2 regions of the Oerskovia sp. Root918 genome follow, and region 1 is predicted to be linked to the other one. Evidence: predicted binding sites of a transcription regulator. Region 1 holds the regulator's gene; the other holds the start of a gene.
What was found. Region 1 encodes Rex, which represses fermentation and respiration genes when NADH is low (regulators of the CRP and FNR family bind a similar motif). Its sites were predicted from a motif close to CTTGTGAANNNNTTCACAAG; they were not measured.
Positions count from the first base shown of each region.

Region 1 (7,608 bases):
AGGGTCGCGGCGATCGCGGAGCCGAACCGGCCGAGCCCGATCACGAGCACGCCGGCGTTCTTCTCGGGGGCCTTCTTGTCGGGCACCTGGGGACCTTTCGTCGGGAGGCGCGGGCCGGCCGTGAGCCGGGACCGCACCAGGGGGAGCAGGGGGCGGGGTCAGCCGATGATCGGGCGTTCCTCGGGGTAGCGGATGACGCGGCGCCGGTCGCGCAGCGCGAGCGCGGCCGCGAGCGTCATGGTCCCGGTGCGGCCGATGAACATGAGCACGACGAGGACGTACTTGCCGGCGGTCGGGAGGTCGGCCGTCACGCCCGTCGAGAGGCCCACGGTCGCGAACGCCGAGATGGTCTCGAAGAGGATCACGTCGAGCGTCCAGCCCGTGATCTCGAGCAGCAGCAGGCTCGCCACGAGCACGGCCGTCGCGCCGATGAACGACACGGCCACGGCCAGGCGCAGGGTCTCGCGCGGGATGCGCCGACCGAACGCCTCGAGGTCGCGGTCGCCGCGCGCCTCGGACACGATCGCGAGCAGCATGACCGCGAGCGTCGTGACCTTGATGCCGCCCGCCGTCGAGGCGCTGCCGCCACCGACGAACATGAGCGCGTCGGTGATGAGCCAGCTCGACTCGTGCATGCCGTTGATGTCGATCGTCGAGAAGCCCGCGGACCGTGGCATGACCCCGGCGAACAGCGACGCGAGGATCTTCTCGTTGAGGCTCAGCGGGCCGAGCGTCTTGGCGTTGGTCCACTCGAACGCCGCGAACAGGACCACGGCCACCACGACCAGGACCGCGCTCGTGGTGAGCGTCAGCTTGGTGTGCAGGTTCCACTTCGAGGCGCGCCGCCGGTTGCGCATGATGTTGAGGATCACGGGGAAGCCCAGCGAGCCGATGAACACGCCGATGATGATCGGCATGAGCAGCATCCAGTCGCCCACGTAGGGCGTCAGGCCCTCGGCCGTGGGGATGAAGCCCGCGTTGTTGAACGCCGAGATCCCGTAGAACAGGCCGTGCCAGGCGGCCTCGCCGAACGTCTCCTCGAGCACGATGAAGCGCGGCAGGAGCAGCAGCGCGATGAGCAGCTCGATGCTGGTCGAGGTGATGATGACGACGCGCACGAGCGAACCGACCTCGCCGAGCCGGGTCGTCTTGGTCTCCGAGGCCGTGAGCAGCTTCTGCGTCAGGCCGATGCGCCGCGAGACGGCCATGCCGAGGATCGAGGCGAGCGTCATGACGCCCAGACCACCGATCTTGATGCCCACGAGGATCACGACCTGCCCGTACGTGGACCAGTAGGTCCCCGTCGGGACGACCACGAGGCCCGTGACGCACACGGCCGACGTCGCGGTGAAGAGCGCGTCGATCAGCGGCGCCGACTTCCCGGACGTCGTGGCCCAGGGGGCCATGAGGAGCAGCGTGAAGAGCGAGATCACCGCCGCGAAGACCGTGACCGCGAGGCGGGCCGGGGAGTGGCGGGCGAGGCGGTCGACCAGCTCTCGTCCTGCGAAGAAGCGCCCGGAAACCCCCTGGGGCATCGGTCCTCCGTCTCGCTGTCCGTGCGTCCTCGTCCGGGTGGACGGGTGGCGGGGGAGGCCCTTGCGGGGTCGTCCGGTCGCCGTGCGTGCCGATGTGTCGCCCAACTCTGCCACAGGACGGCCCCTGCCCACCGGCTGAACCGCGTGGCGCCGTCGGGCCGTGCGGGCGCTACCGTGTTTCCTGCCTGCCGCCGACACCACGCGTGCCGCGGTACGGGCCGTGCGACGGAGCACCCGCCGTCCGGACGAGGACCGCCGACCGAGGAGCGCACGTGACCGGAACCGACACCGTGCCGTTCGTCGCGCAGGTCGTGTGGAGCCCGGACCTGCTGGGGTACGACTTCGGGCACGGGCACCCCATGTCCCCGACGCGTCTGGACCTGACCATGCGCCTGGTGCGCGCGCTGGGTCTGCTCGACGCCCCGGGGGTCGAGGTCGTCGGGACGTCGCCCGCCACCGACGAGGTGCTCGACCTGGTGCACGACCCGGCATACGTCGCCGCGGTGCACGCGGCCTCGGAGCAAGGGGTGGAGAACGCCGCGCTGGGGCTGGGCACCGAGGACGACCCGGTCTTCGCCGGGATGCACGAGGCCGCGGCACGCATCCTGTCCGGCTCGTACGAGGCCGCGGGCGCGGTCTGGTCGGGGCACGCGCTGCACGCCGTGAACATCGCGGGCGGCATGCACCACGCCCAGCGCGGGGCAGCGTCCGGCTTCTGCATCTACAACGACGCCGCGGCGGCGGTCCGGCGCCTCCTCGACGACGGCGCCGAGCGCGTCGCGTACGTCGACCTCGACGCGCACCACGGCGACGGCGTCGAGTCGATCTTCTGGGACGACCCGCGCGTCCTGACGGTCTCGGTCCACCAGAGCGGCGCGACGCTGTTCCCCGGCACGGGCCACGCGACGGACACGGGCGGCGCCACGGCGTCGGGCACCGCGGTCAACCTCGGCCTGCCGCGCCGGACCGACGGCTCGCGCTGGCTGCGGGCCGTCGACGCGGTCGTCCCGCCCGTCCTGCGCGCGTTCCGGCCGCAGGTGATCGTGTCCCAGCACGGCTGCGACGCGCACGGCCACGACCCGTTGAGCGACCTCGACGTGAGCATCGACGCCCAGCGCACGGCGGTGCGCTGGATCCACGAGCTGACGCACGAGCTCGCCGAGGGGCGCTGGGTCGCCCTGGGCGGCGGGGGCTACTCGGTCACGTCGGTCGTCCCGTTCGCGTGGTCCAACGTCGTCGCGGAGGTCGTCCACGCGCCCGTGGCGCCGTCCACGCCCGTGCCGGTCGCGTGGCGCGACCACATCACCGCGGTAGCCCACCGCGAGACCGCCGCGCTCATGGGGGACGGCGAGGTCGCGTTCACGTCGTGGGGGCGGGGTTACGACCCCGAGGACGAGGTCGACCGCGCGGTCGTCGCGACGCGCAAGGCCGTGTTTCCCCTGCTGGGACTGGACGCGCACTTCGACTGAGGCGGTTCGGGGAGCCCCGGAACCGGGCGGCGGGCGAGCGCCCGCCAGGGTGTTCCGCCCCCCGCCCGACGACGTCACCCTCGCTCGATTTCTGGCGACAGCCTGGGAGCAGGTAGGCTAAGGGACGGACTTTTTCTCGTGTTGGTCGGTTCCCGATCAGCCGTGGACCACCATGATCGGGGCGATCCCGATCGCACACCGATCCAGCATTGTGAGGACCCATGGGCTCCGTCATCAAGAAGCGCCGCAAGCGTATGGCCAAGAAGAAGCACCGCAAGCTGCTTCGCAAGACGCGCCACCAGCGTCGTAACAAGAAGTAGCAGCGCGGCGCGTTCGCGCGCCGGTTGCCGCAGGAGCCCGGAACCCCTCAGGGGTGCCGGGCTCTTCGCATGCCCGGGATCGTCGCGGGCGCCGGCTGGTCGGTGAGTCCGGCTCGTCGGCGGCCCGGGGAGCGGCAGGTCAGAGGCCGGTGCGGCCCTTGAGCGAGCGCCGGATCGAGCGCATGACGAGCCCGAGGACCCAGGCCGCCCCCGCCCAGCTCGCGGTCTTGAGCCCCCGGTTCGCGACGCGTCGGCGCCGGCCGCGGAACTCGCGGATGGGCCACCCGACGTCCTTGGCGTGGCGGCGCAGCCGCGTGTCCGGGTTGATCGCGCACGGGTGGCCCACGGCCTGCATCATGGTGACGTCGTTGAGCGAGTCGCCGTAGGCGTAGGAGGCCGAGAGGTCGATCCCGTGGCGCTCGGCGAGCTCGCGCACGCCCGCGGCCTTGGCCCGGCCGTGCATCATGTCGCCCACGAGGCGGCCCGTGTAGAGACCGTCCTCGTGCTCGGCGACCGTGCCGAGCGCCCCGGTGGCCCCGAGCCGCCGGGCGATGAGCTGGCCGATCTCCAGAGGGGTCGCGGACACGAGCCACACCTGGTGACCGGCCGCGATGTGCTCGTCGAGGAGCTTTTGGGTCCCGGGGAAGATCCGCAGGGAGAGGACCTGGTCGTAGACCTCCTCGCCGATCGCGACGACCTCGGCGACCGAGCGGCCGGCGATGAGGTCGAGGGCCCGGGAGCGGACCTGGTCGATCTGGCGCTTGTTCTCCCCGAGCAGGAGGTACCGGGCCTGGTGGAACGCGAACGTCACGAGGTCCGGGGTGGAGAAGAAGCCGCGCTGGTACAGCGCCCGGGCCAGGTGGAACGAGCTGGCGCCCCGGATGATGGTGTTGTCGACGTCGAAGAAGGCCGCCGTCGGATGGGTGGACCCAGGTGCAGACGTCGGCATGCCGTCCACTCTATCGGCGCCCACCGACCCCCGCCGACGACCCGCGCGCCTCAGGACGCCGGGCACCCGGACGGACCTTCTGTCCGGGATGCGTAGGCTGGGGGAGTGAGCACCGCAGAACCTGCCGCCGGACACGCCGCAGGACGAGCCGCAGGACCCGAGGCAGGGTCCGAGGCGCTCGGCCCGGCCGCCCCTCCCCGAGCCGTGCCTCCCCTGCCCCCGCGCGTCGTGCTCTACGGGCGCGACGGGTGCCACCTGTGCGACACGGCTCGCGAGATCGTCGAGGCGGTGTGCGCCGAGCAGCGGGTCACGTGGACCGAGGTCGACGTGGACGACGACCCGACCGGTGCGCTCGCGTCCGAGTACGGGGACTACGTCCCGGTCGTGACCGTGGACGGGGTCCAGCAAGGGTTCTGGCAGGTCGACGGCGCACGGCTCGCCAAGGCGCTCGCCCGGCGGCGCGTCAGCGGCTGACGTTCCGCGTTCGGGGCCAGAGCCTGAGATGATCCGAGAAAGCAGCACAGGGAGGTCGTCAACGACGACGACATGACGAGGTATGGGTGGTACGAGTGGCAGAGACCCTGGGGGACACCGGCATTCCTGGCGCGACGGTGACACGTCTGCCCGCCTATCTGCGGGCGTTGCGCGACCTGGAGGGGCGCGGGGTGGAGACCACCTCGTCGACCGAGCTCGCCGAGCTGGCCGGGGTCGGTTCCGCACAGCTCCGCAAGGACCTGTCGTTCCTCGGGTCGTACGGGACGCGCGGCGTGGGGTACGTGGTGGACTCGCTCGCGACCTACATCACGTCGGCGCTGGGCGTGACCGACGAGCACCGGATCGCGATCATCGGTATCGGTAGCCTGGGCCACGCGCTCGCGAACTACTCGGGCTACGGGACCCGTGGCTTCGAGGTCGCGGCCCTGCTCGACGCGTCACCGTCGGTCGTGGGCACCGAGGCGGCGGGCCTCGTGGTCGAGCACGTCGACGCGCTCGAGGAGGTCATCGCTCGCGAGAACGTCACGATCGTCGTCCTGGCCACGCCCGCGCACGTCGCGCAGGACGTCGCCGAGCGGGTCGTCGAGGCCGGGGTCCGCGAGATCCTCAACTTCGCGCCGCGCGCCCTCCAGCTGCCCGACGACGTGATCGTGCGCTCGGTCGACGTGGGCAGCGAGCTGCAGATCCTGGCCTTCCACGCGCAGGCGCGAGCACTCGCGAACCGTCCCCCGGGCGAGCCCGGTCCGGACGAGGACGACGAGGGCGCCGGGGCCTAGGGCACCCGCACCGGGCCCGACCGCGGTGGCGCGTCCCGCCGTCGGGCCTCGTGCGCACCTCGCCCGGACAGCACAGGAGCCGGCGACCCGTCACGGGTCGCCGGCTCCTGGCGTACCGGGCCGCGTCAGGACGCGGGGGCCGGTCGGGGGCGAGAGGCTCAGGCCTGCTTGATCGCCGAGAGGTCGAGCGCGATCTTGATCTTGTCGCCGACGAGCACGCCACCGGCCTCGAGGGCCACGTTCCAGGTCAGGCCGAACTCCTTGCGGGAGATCTCGGTCTCGGCCTCGAACCCGGCGCGCGAGTTGCCGTAGGCGTCGACGGCGGTGCCCGTGAACTCGGTCTCGAGCTTGACCGGCTTGGTCACGCCGTTGATGGTCAGGTCGCCCGCGATGACGAAGTCGTCGTCGTCGGCCTCGACGGCGGTCGAGACGAAGTTCCAGGTCGGGTTCTTCTCGGCGTCCCAGAAGTCGGCCGACTGGAGGTGGCCGTCGCGGCCCGCGTCACCCGTGTTGACCGACTTGGCGTCGATCGCGGCGACCACGTTGGAGGACTCGACGTCGTCACCGATGGTGATGTTGCCGTCGGCGATCGCGAGCGAGCCGCGGACCTTGGAGATGCCTGCGTGGCGGACCGTGAAGGTCGCCTGCGAGTGCGAGGGGTCGATCGCGTAGGTGCCTGCGGTCAGTCCGGAGGGAAGGTTCGTGGCCATGGGTGTCTCCTGAGAGGTCGAGTTGCGTTGCGTCAGGCGCGCCGTCGACGTGCCATTAGTTGAAGATTCAACTTCATACGAACGCATCAACGCAAGCCCACCGCCCTCTATTCCCCGAGGAGGGCACGAGTTCTCCCTGGACCGGCCACCACCCCCGACGATGGGAGAATGGGGCCGTTGTTCACACGGAGGGGGCGTGACGGATGAAGGAAGAGATGACGGCTCAGCAGGACCAGCACGCCACCGCGGTGCACGACACCTCCTGGCTCGACGACGACCAGCAGCGCTACTGGCGCTCGTTCCTCGACGGCTCTGCGCGGTTCGTCGAAGCCCTCAGCAGGGAGCACGAGGACCTCTCGAGCCTGACCCTCGGCGAGTACGAGCTCCTGGTCCGCCTGTCCGAGGCGACCGACCACACCCTGCGCATGTCCGCGCTGGCCGACGGCCTGGCCCGCTCCCGCAGCCGCGTGACCCACACGGTCCACCGCATGGAGCAGCGCGGGCTCGTGCGTCGCGCCGCGAGCGTGGGCGACGGACGGGGTGTGAACTGCGTCATGACGGAGGCGGGGTACGCCGAGCTCGTCGCGTCGGCCCCGGGCCACGTGACCGCGGTCCGTCGCTACCTGGTCGACGTCCTGACCCCGGCGCAGCTGCGCAACCTCGGCGAGGCCATGGAAGCCGTCGCCGAGGCGTGCCGGGTCGCGGAGCCGCGCGAGCAGTAGGTATGGCCGGGCGCGCCGGGCGGCGCGGTGTGGCCCGGAGCACCCCGGGCACGTGCACCGCGCGCGCCAGATCTTTGGGAGACTGGTCGGCATGGTTGCAACCACGGTCCACCTCATGCGTCACGGTGAAGTCTTCAACCCGGACGGCATCCTCTACGGGCGAATCCCCGGGTACCACCTCTCCGAGCTCGGGCACACCATGGCGCGTCGCGTCGCGGGGCACCTGTCGGGCAAGCCCGCGGAAGGCGCACCCGCACTGCCCGACGACGGCGCGCACGAGCCCTTCGACGTCGCCCTGGTCATCGCGTCCCCGCTCCAGCGCGCGCAGGAGACCGCGACGCCCGTCGCCGAGGCCTTCGGCCTGCCGCTCGGGACCGACGAGCGGCTCATCGAGGCGGGCAACCACTTCGAGGGGATGAAGTTCGGCGTGGGCGACGGCTCGCTGCGCCACCCCGGGCACTGGCCCTACCTCTGGAACCCGCTGCGCCCGTCCTGGGGCGAGCCCTACAAGGAGCAGGTCGCGCGCATGCACGCCGCGATCCACGACGCCCGTGCGCAGGCCGAGGGGCGCGAGGTCGTGCTCGTGAGCCACCAGCTCCCCATCTGGATCTCGCGCCTGGCGTTCGAGGGCA
Region 1 is NZ_LMJG01000012.1:341,215-348,822, forward strand. Features, by position in the region: gene ASE27_RS10885 (TrkA family potassium uptake protein) at 1-86, opposite strand, end outside; gene ASE27_RS10890 (TrkH family potassium uptake protein) at 159-1,535, opposite strand; gene ASE27_RS10895 (acetoin utilization protein AcuC) at 1,808-3,004, shown strand; gene ASE27_RS19800 (30S ribosomal protein bS22) at 3,226-3,324, shown strand; gene ASE27_RS10900 (HAD family phosphatase) at 3,464-4,273, opposite strand; gene ASE27_RS10905 (glutaredoxin family protein) at 4,379-4,747, shown strand; gene ASE27_RS10910 (redox-sensing transcriptional repressor Rex) at 4,843-5,544, shown strand; gene ASE27_RS10915 (YceI family protein) at 5,703-6,254, opposite strand; gene ASE27_RS10920 (MarR family winged helix-turn-helix transcriptional regulator) at 6,470-6,976, shown strand; gene ASE27_RS10925 (histidine phosphatase family protein) at 7,068-7,608, shown strand, end outside.

Region 2 (7,608 bases), on a different contig from region 1:
GGGCGCGCGGCGGGCATCGAGGCGGGCGCGCACCGCACCCGGGACGAGCACGTCGACGCGCTCACCGCGGCAGGCGCGAGGCTCGAGGCCGCGTGGTCCCTCACGGACAGCACGGGGTGGGACGCCCCGGTGACCTACCGCGAGGGGACCGTCGCCGACGTCCTCGACTGCTGGTGGCGCGAGGCCCGTATCCACGCGACCGACCTCGGCGAGGTCAGCGCCGCCCTGCGCCTCACGCCGTCGCAGACGTGGGAGCTCGCGTTCACGGACCACCTGCTCGACTTCCTGAGCCCGCGCCTACCCGGCCCGGTGGTCACGGTGCGCCACGAGGACGGGGCGCGCTCCGTCGTCGGGCCAGAAGGGGTATGGCCCGCCGTCGAGAACACGAGCACCGACGACGGCCTCACGACCGTGGCCGGCAGCGCGGCGGACGTCGCCGCGTGGCTCGCGGGACGCGCGACGGCCACCGACCCGACGGCGCACCGGCACGGCGAGACCGTCGACCTTCCGGCGCTCGGTCCGTGGCCGTCGGGCGTCCCCGTCCGGCGCTAGGTGCGACTCACGCCCGGACCAGGACCGTCCCGTCCTCGACCGCGACCTCGAAGGTCCGCAGCGACTCGGGCTCCTTGCCGCTCGGGTCGAGGCACTCGCCCGTCGTCAGGTCCCACACCTGCTTGTACATGGGGGACGTGATGGTCGGTGTCTCGCCCACCGAGCCCACGATCCCGCGCGAGAGCACGTTCGCCCCCGAGTACGGGTCACGCTGCTGGACCGCGAGCACGCGGTCGTCGGCCAGGCGGTAGACCGCGACCTGGGTCCCCTCGACGAGCGCAGCGACACCGCGCTCGGGGACGAGCCGCTCGAAGGGGCAGACCGTGGTCCATGCCGTCGCGCTCACTTGCGAACCTCCACCGTGCGGGCGATCACCGGGTTGTTGTCCGAGGGCTCGCCCGGGCGGGCCGGGCGCACCTGCCCGCGCACGCCCACGTAGGCGAGGTCGGGGTCGTGCTGGTCGGGGGCGTTGACGAACGACACGAACCGCGACAGGCGGTCCGGGTCGTCGAGGGTCTGGGCCCACTCGTCGACGTACGACTCGACGTGCTGCGCGATCTCGGCCTCGAGGTCGGCAGCGATGCCGAGCGAGTCCTCGACCAGGACCTTGCGCAGCTCGACGATCCCGCCCGGGAAGTCCGCGACCCAGGGAGCCGTGCGCTGCAACCGGTCCGCGGTCCGCACGTAGTACGCGAGGAACCGGTCGATCACGGCCACGAGCCGTTCGTCGTCGAGGTCCTCCGCGAGGAGCTCGGCATGCCGCGGGGTGAAGCCGCCGTTGCCGCCCACGTACACGTTCCAGCCCTTCTCGGTCGCGATCACCCCCACGTCCTTGCCGCGGGCCTCGGCGCACTCGCGTGCACACCCCGAGACGCCGACCTTGAACTTGTGCGGCGAGCGCAGCCCGCGGTACCGCAGCTCGAGGCGGACGGCCATGCCCACCGAGTCCTGGACCCCGAACCGACACCACGAGGAACCGACGCACGACTTCACTGCTCGCAGCGACTTGCCGTACGCCTGGCCCGACTCCATGCCGGCGTCGACCAGGCGGCGCCAGATCTCGGGGAGCTGGTCGATCCGCGCCCCGAACAGCCCGATGCGCTGGGCTCCCGTGACGCGCGTGTAGAGCCCGAAGTCCTTCGCGACCTGCCCGATCACGATGAGGTTCTCGGGCGTGATCTCCCCGGCCGGGACGCGCGGCACCACCGAGTAGGTGCCGTCCTTCTGCAGGTTGGCGAGCGCCCGGTCGTTGGTGTCCTGGAGCGCGGCCTGCTCCCCGTCGAGGATGTACCCGCCCCACAGCGACGCGAGGATCGAGGCCACGACGGGCTTGCAGACCACGCAGCCGCGACCCGTGCCGTGCGCCGCGACGATCTGGGTGAAGGTCCGCAACCCGTCCTGGCGCACGAGGGCGAACAGCTCGGCGCGCGACATCGAGAAGTGCTCGCACATGGCCTTCGACACCATCACGCCGCTCGCCTCGAGCGCGGTGTTGACGATCTTGGTGAGCACCGGCACGCACGACCCGCACACCGTCCCGGCCTTGGTGCAGGCCTTGACCTCGCCCACGCTCGTGCAGCCGTGCTCGGTCACCGCCCCCCGGACCGTCCCGGCCGTGACGTTCGCGCACGAGCAGACCACGACGTCGTCGGGCAGGTCGCCCCCGAGCGCGGGCACCCCGCCCTCCGGGGCGAGGAACGCCGACGGGTCCGCGCCCAGCGAGCGCCCCAGCATGGGGCGCAGCGACGCGTACAGCGCCGCGTCCCCCACGAAGACCCCGCCGAGCAGCGTGCGCGCGTCGTCCGAGACGACGAGCTTGCGATACGTGCGGGCGACGGGGTCCGCGAACGTGACCTCGAGCGCTCCGGGCGTCAGCCCGAACACGTCGCCGAAGCTCGCAGCCTCGATGTCCACGCCCTTGAGCTTGGTCCCCTCGGGGGCCGGGGAGTACGTGGCACTGCCGCCCAGCAGCCGGTCCACCACGACGTCGGCCATGGCGTTGCCGGGCGCGACCAGGCCCACGCACTGGTCCTCGAACGACGCGCACTCGCCCGCGGCCCACACGGTCGGGTCCGAGGTGTGGCACGCCGCACCCACGACGACGCCGCCGCGCTCGCCGATCGCCAGGCCCGCCTCGCGCGCCACGCGGTCACGCGGGCGGATGCCCGTCGAGAAGATCACGACGTCGGCCGGGATGCGCGACCCGTCGGAGAGGTCCATGGTCCCCACGGCACCGTCGCCCGCGGCCGTGAGCCCCGTCGCGCCCGTCGACGTCCGCACGTCGATTCCGCGGTCCGTCACGAGCACGCGCAGCGCCTCGCCGCCCGCGTCGTCGAGCTGGACGCTCATGAGCCGGTCGGCGAACTCCACGACGGTCGCGGACGTGCCGAGCCCCTGGAGCGCGGCTGCGGCCTCGAGCCCCAGCACGCCTCCCCCGACCACGACGCCGTGCAGCGTGCGCCCCAGCCGCTCGGTGCGCAGCTCGACGTACTCGCGCAGCGCCTGGACGTCGGCCATGGTCCGGTAGCTGAAGACCCCCGGCAGATCGGTGCCCTCGGTCCGCGGCGTCCACGCCCACGAGCCGGTCGCCAGGACCAGGTGGTCGTACGCGAGGACCCGGCCCGACCGTGTGGTGACGGTCTGCGCCTCGCGGTCCACGGCCGCGACCGCGTCGCCCGTGACCAGCTCGGTGCGCGGGTCCTCCCAGACGGCAGGGTCCATCGTGAGGTCGTCGGCCGAGCGGCCGCCGAAGAACTCGGACAGGTGGACGCGGTCGTAGGGGGCACGGTCCTCGTCGCCGACGACGGACACCCGCCACTCCCCCTCGGGCGAGCATGCGATCATCTGGCTCACGAATCGGTGGGCGACCATGCCGGCGCCGACCACCACGACGCGACCGGGGGTGGGAGTGCTCATCTGGGGGGCCTCACAGGACGTTGGGGTGTGACGTGGAGCGACGTGACGAGTCGAGGCCGACCGGGGCGGGATCGGTCTCGCGCACCATCCTCGTCCATAGATACGAGGGATCCTGGTCAAAACTGCTGATCAGCGCGTCGTGAGGACCTTCGAGGGGCTGTCGAGGGACCTTGGTCCCGAGAAAGTGTGACCCACGACCGTGACGGACCGCACACCATGTGCACTCCTTCACAAGCGTAAAATCGAGCGCGTGGCGACTAAGAAGACAACGGGTCAGAACACCATCGACGTAGCCCTCATCGGCGGCGGCATCATGAGTGCGACCCTCGGCGCCCTCCTGAAGCTCCTCGAGCCCTCGTGGACCATCAAGGTCTTCGAGCGCCTCGACGCGGTAGCCCAGGAGTCCTCCAACCCGTGGAACAACGCTGGCACCGGCCACGCCGCGCTCTGCGAGCTGAACTACACCCCCGAGAAGGCCGACGGCACCGTCGAGATCTCCAAGGCGGTCGCGATCAACGAGCAGTTCGAGGTGTCGCGCGAGTTCTGGCACCACCTGCTCACCGGCGGCCACCTGCCCGAGCCCGCGAGCTTCATCAGCCACACCCCGCACATGACGTTCGTGCGCGGCGCGGCCAACGTGGACTACCTCAAGCGCCGCTTCACCGCGCTGAGCGCCCACCCGCTGTTCAGCGAGATGGAGTTCACCGACGACCCCGCGGTCATCGCGCAGTGGGCCCCTCTCCTGGTCCTCGACCGGGACAGCGACGAGGCCGTCGCGGCGACCCGCGCGACGAGCGGCACCGACGTCGACTTCGGCGCCCTGACCTCCCAGCTCTTCGCCTACCTCACGGCCAACGGCGTCGAGCTGAACCTCCAGCACGAGGTCAACCGGCTCAAGAAGCGCAAGGACGGCACCTGGGACGTCACCGTCAAGGACGTGTCCTGGAACGCCAAGGCCGCCCCGCGCACCGTCAACGCGCGCTTCGTGTTCGTCGGTGCGGGCGGTGGCGCGCTGCCGCTCCTGCAGAAGGCGGGCATCAAGGAGGCCAAGGGCTACGGCGGCTTCCCCATCAGCGGTGAGTTCCTGCGGACGGACGACCCGGAGCTCGTCGCGCAGCACCAGGCCAAGGTCTACGGCAAGGCCGACGTCGGCTCGCCGCCCATGTCCGTCCCGCACCTCGACACCCGCGTGGTCGACGGCAAGACGTACCTGATGTTCGGCCCGTACGCCGGGTTCAGCCCCAAGTACCTCAAGAAGGGCTCGCTGCTGGACCTGTTCACCTCGCTGCGGACCCACAACATCGGGTCGATGCTCGGTGCGGGCCTCAAGAACATCGACCTCACCCAGTACCTGGTGGGCCAGCTCCTCGCGAGCCCCGAGTCCAAGTTCACGGCGCTCCAGGGCTTCATGCCCACCGCGCACCCCAAGGACTGGGAGAAGATCACCGCGGGCCAGCGCGTCCAGGTCATCAAGAAGGACCCGAAGAAGGGCGGCGTGCTCGAGTTCGGCACCGAGGTCATCGCGGCCGCAGACGGCTCGATCGCCGGCCTCCTGGGCGCCTCGCCGGGCGCCTCGACCGCGGTCCCCGCGATGATCGACCTGCTCGAGCGCTGCTTCCCGCAGCAGTTCGCCGCCTGGCGTCCCGAGCTCGCGACCATGATCCCGAGCCTCGGCCAGGCCCAGTGGGAGGCGACCGAGCTCGACTCGCTCTCCGCTGCCGCCGGCCCCTCGGAGGAGGCGGTCGGCGCCCGCTGACCCCGCACCGCTGAACGCACCGACGCCCCGGTCTCCGCACGGAGACCGGGGCGTCGTGCTGTGCCGGGCGACGTCGGATCTGGACGCTCACGCCCAGGTCAGGACTACTGCTTCGCCTCCGCGAGCACCTCGTCGACCGCGTCCCAGAAGTCGACGCGGGCCTGGTGCGTGGCGGCCGGAGTCGCCCCGGTCTCGTCGAGGCCGAGCGGCAGGTAGGGCGCGACCGCGAGGAAGTGCCCGGCTTCCTTCTGCTCGACCGTCGTGACCAGCTCCTGGTCGTCGAAGCGCGGCCTCACGTCCCGCAGGCGGCCGCATGCGTCCCACTGCGGGTCGGCCGTCCCGCAGGCCAGCACGACCGGGCCCTCGATCGCCTCGACCGGCACCTGGGTCTCGGGCGGTGTGCCGACCACGCTGCTCGGCGCGCACGGCAGTCCCGTCCCGTCGAGCGTCCAGGCCGACACCCTCCAGTTCGGGTAGCCGCAGTACAGGCTGCCCGCACCGGTCGGTGCGAACGCGCCATGGATCTCGTCGGGGTGGTTGGCCGCCAACCACAGGGCCATCTCCCCACCTCGCGAGACGCCGAACGTGAAGACCCGGTCGGTGTCGACCCCTGGCTGCTCACGCAACCAGGCGAGCCCGGTGAGGAAGGTCTCGACCGGCACCTCCGCGAGCTCGGTCGGCTGCCCAGGGCTCTTGAAGTAGCTGATCGCCAGCGCCGGGTACCCGAGCCCTGCGAGCCAGGTGGCGTCGGCTCGGGCGTTCCCGAGCCCGCCCTCCGACCCGCTGAACACGAGCACGGCCGGCGACGCTTCGTCAGCCGAGAGCCCGGCCGGCACAGCGTATGCGGCCACCATGGCGTCGTCGGTCACGGGGCGGACCTCGACGTCCGCCCCGTAACCCGTCCGCTCGACGACCGTCTCGGCGAGAGGCTCGCCGTCGGCGCTCAACGACAGGGTCACCGAGTGGTCCGCGCGCCCTGCCTCGATAGCGAGGCTGCTACCCGTCATGGACCAGAACGGCCCCATCGCGTCGACCGTCGTCCACGACCCCGCGGTCGGGGCGGTCGTCGTGAGGTCGACCCGACCGTCCTCGTCGGCCACGAACGTCGCTCGCGACGACATCGCCGCCCCGTCGAGCTCCGTCGTCGCGACCAGGCGCACCTCGCGTCCCGCACCGAGCCCGGTCAGCGTGATCGCGAGCGGGTCGAACGCACCGTCCTGAGCGACGACCTCGATCGCCGGGTCCGGTTCCGGAGGCGCCGAGCACGCAGCGAGAGCCAGCAGGGAAGCGGTCAGCAGGAGGGCAACGGCAGGGACATGGTCACGTCGTCGGGAGGCCATGGGCAAATGTTCCCGCACCTCACCAATTCGGCACAACCTGCCACGCCGGGCGGCCGCCACGACCCGGGTCTCACCCCCGAAGACCCCGCGCACCGACCAGGTCGACCTGCCGACGCGGGTCCCCCCGCCCGGCCGGCGGCAGGGTCCATCCGTCGTCCGTCCCGGCGGGGAACCGGCCTCCTGCCGGCGGGCGCCGCAGCGCCATCACCACGAGCGGCGCCACGAGCGCCGCGATCACGACCAGTCTCATCACGAGCTCCAGGATGTCCATGCCTCCACCCTGGTCCGGCCGCGCGGCGTGCACGAGTGGCAGGAGGGACAGGTATCGACAAGATCCTGCCAGCGGCGTAGCGTCGAAGGATGTTGCGCACCGTGGCGGCCGTCGTGGCCGACGGACTGGCCCCGTTCGAGTTCGGCGTCGTGTGCGAGGTCTTCGGCCTCGACCGCACGGACGACGGGGTACCCCTGGTCGACTTCCGCGTCTGCGGCCCGGTCGCGGGAGTCCCTGTCCGCACGAGCATGGGCGCCTCGCTGATCCCCGACCACGGCCTCGACGCGCTCGAGGACGCGGACCTCATCGCGATCCCCGCGCTCCTCATCCGCGACGAGTACCCGCAGGAGATCATCGACGCCCTGCGCGCGGCCCACGCCCGCGGCGCGGTCCTGCTGAGCGTCTGCTCGGGCTCGTTCCTCCTCGCCGAGGCGGGGCTCGTCGACGGACGCCGCATCACGACGCACTGGCGCCACGCCGACGAGCTCACGGCCCGGTTCCCGCAGGTCGAGGTGGACCCGGACGTCCTGTTCGTGGACGACGGCGACATCATCACGAGCGCGGGCACGGCCGCGGGGATCGACGCGTGCCTGCACATCGTGCGCAAGGAGTTCGGCAGCGCGGCGGCCAACGCGATCGCGCGCCGCATGGTCGTCCCTCCCCAGCGCGACGGCGGCCAGCGCCAGTACATCGACCGCCCCGTGCCGCAGTGCGAGGAGCAGAGCATCCGCGAGGTGCTCGCCTGGATGGACGAGCACCTCGACGAGCCCCAG
Region 2 is NZ_LMJG01000013.1:262,203-269,810, reverse strand. Features, by position in the region: gene ASE27_RS12390 (maleylpyruvate isomerase family mycothiol-dependent enzyme) at 1-552, shown strand, start outside; gene nirD (nitrite reductase small subunit NirD) at 560-898, opposite strand; gene nirB (nitrite reductase large subunit NirB) at 895-3,468, opposite strand; gene mqo (malate dehydrogenase (quinone)) at 3,710-5,224, shown strand; gene ASE27_RS12370 (acyl-CoA thioesterase/bile acid-CoA:amino acid N-acyltransferase family protein) at 5,329-6,564, opposite strand; gene ASE27_RS12365 (hypothetical protein) at 6,635-6,835, opposite strand; gene ASE27_RS12360 (helix-turn-helix domain-containing protein) at 6,925-7,608, shown strand, end outside.
Region 2: mqo (malate dehydrogenase (quinone)) is a predicted target of Rex. The motif match lies at 3,684-3,703, and genes of this name have one in related genera.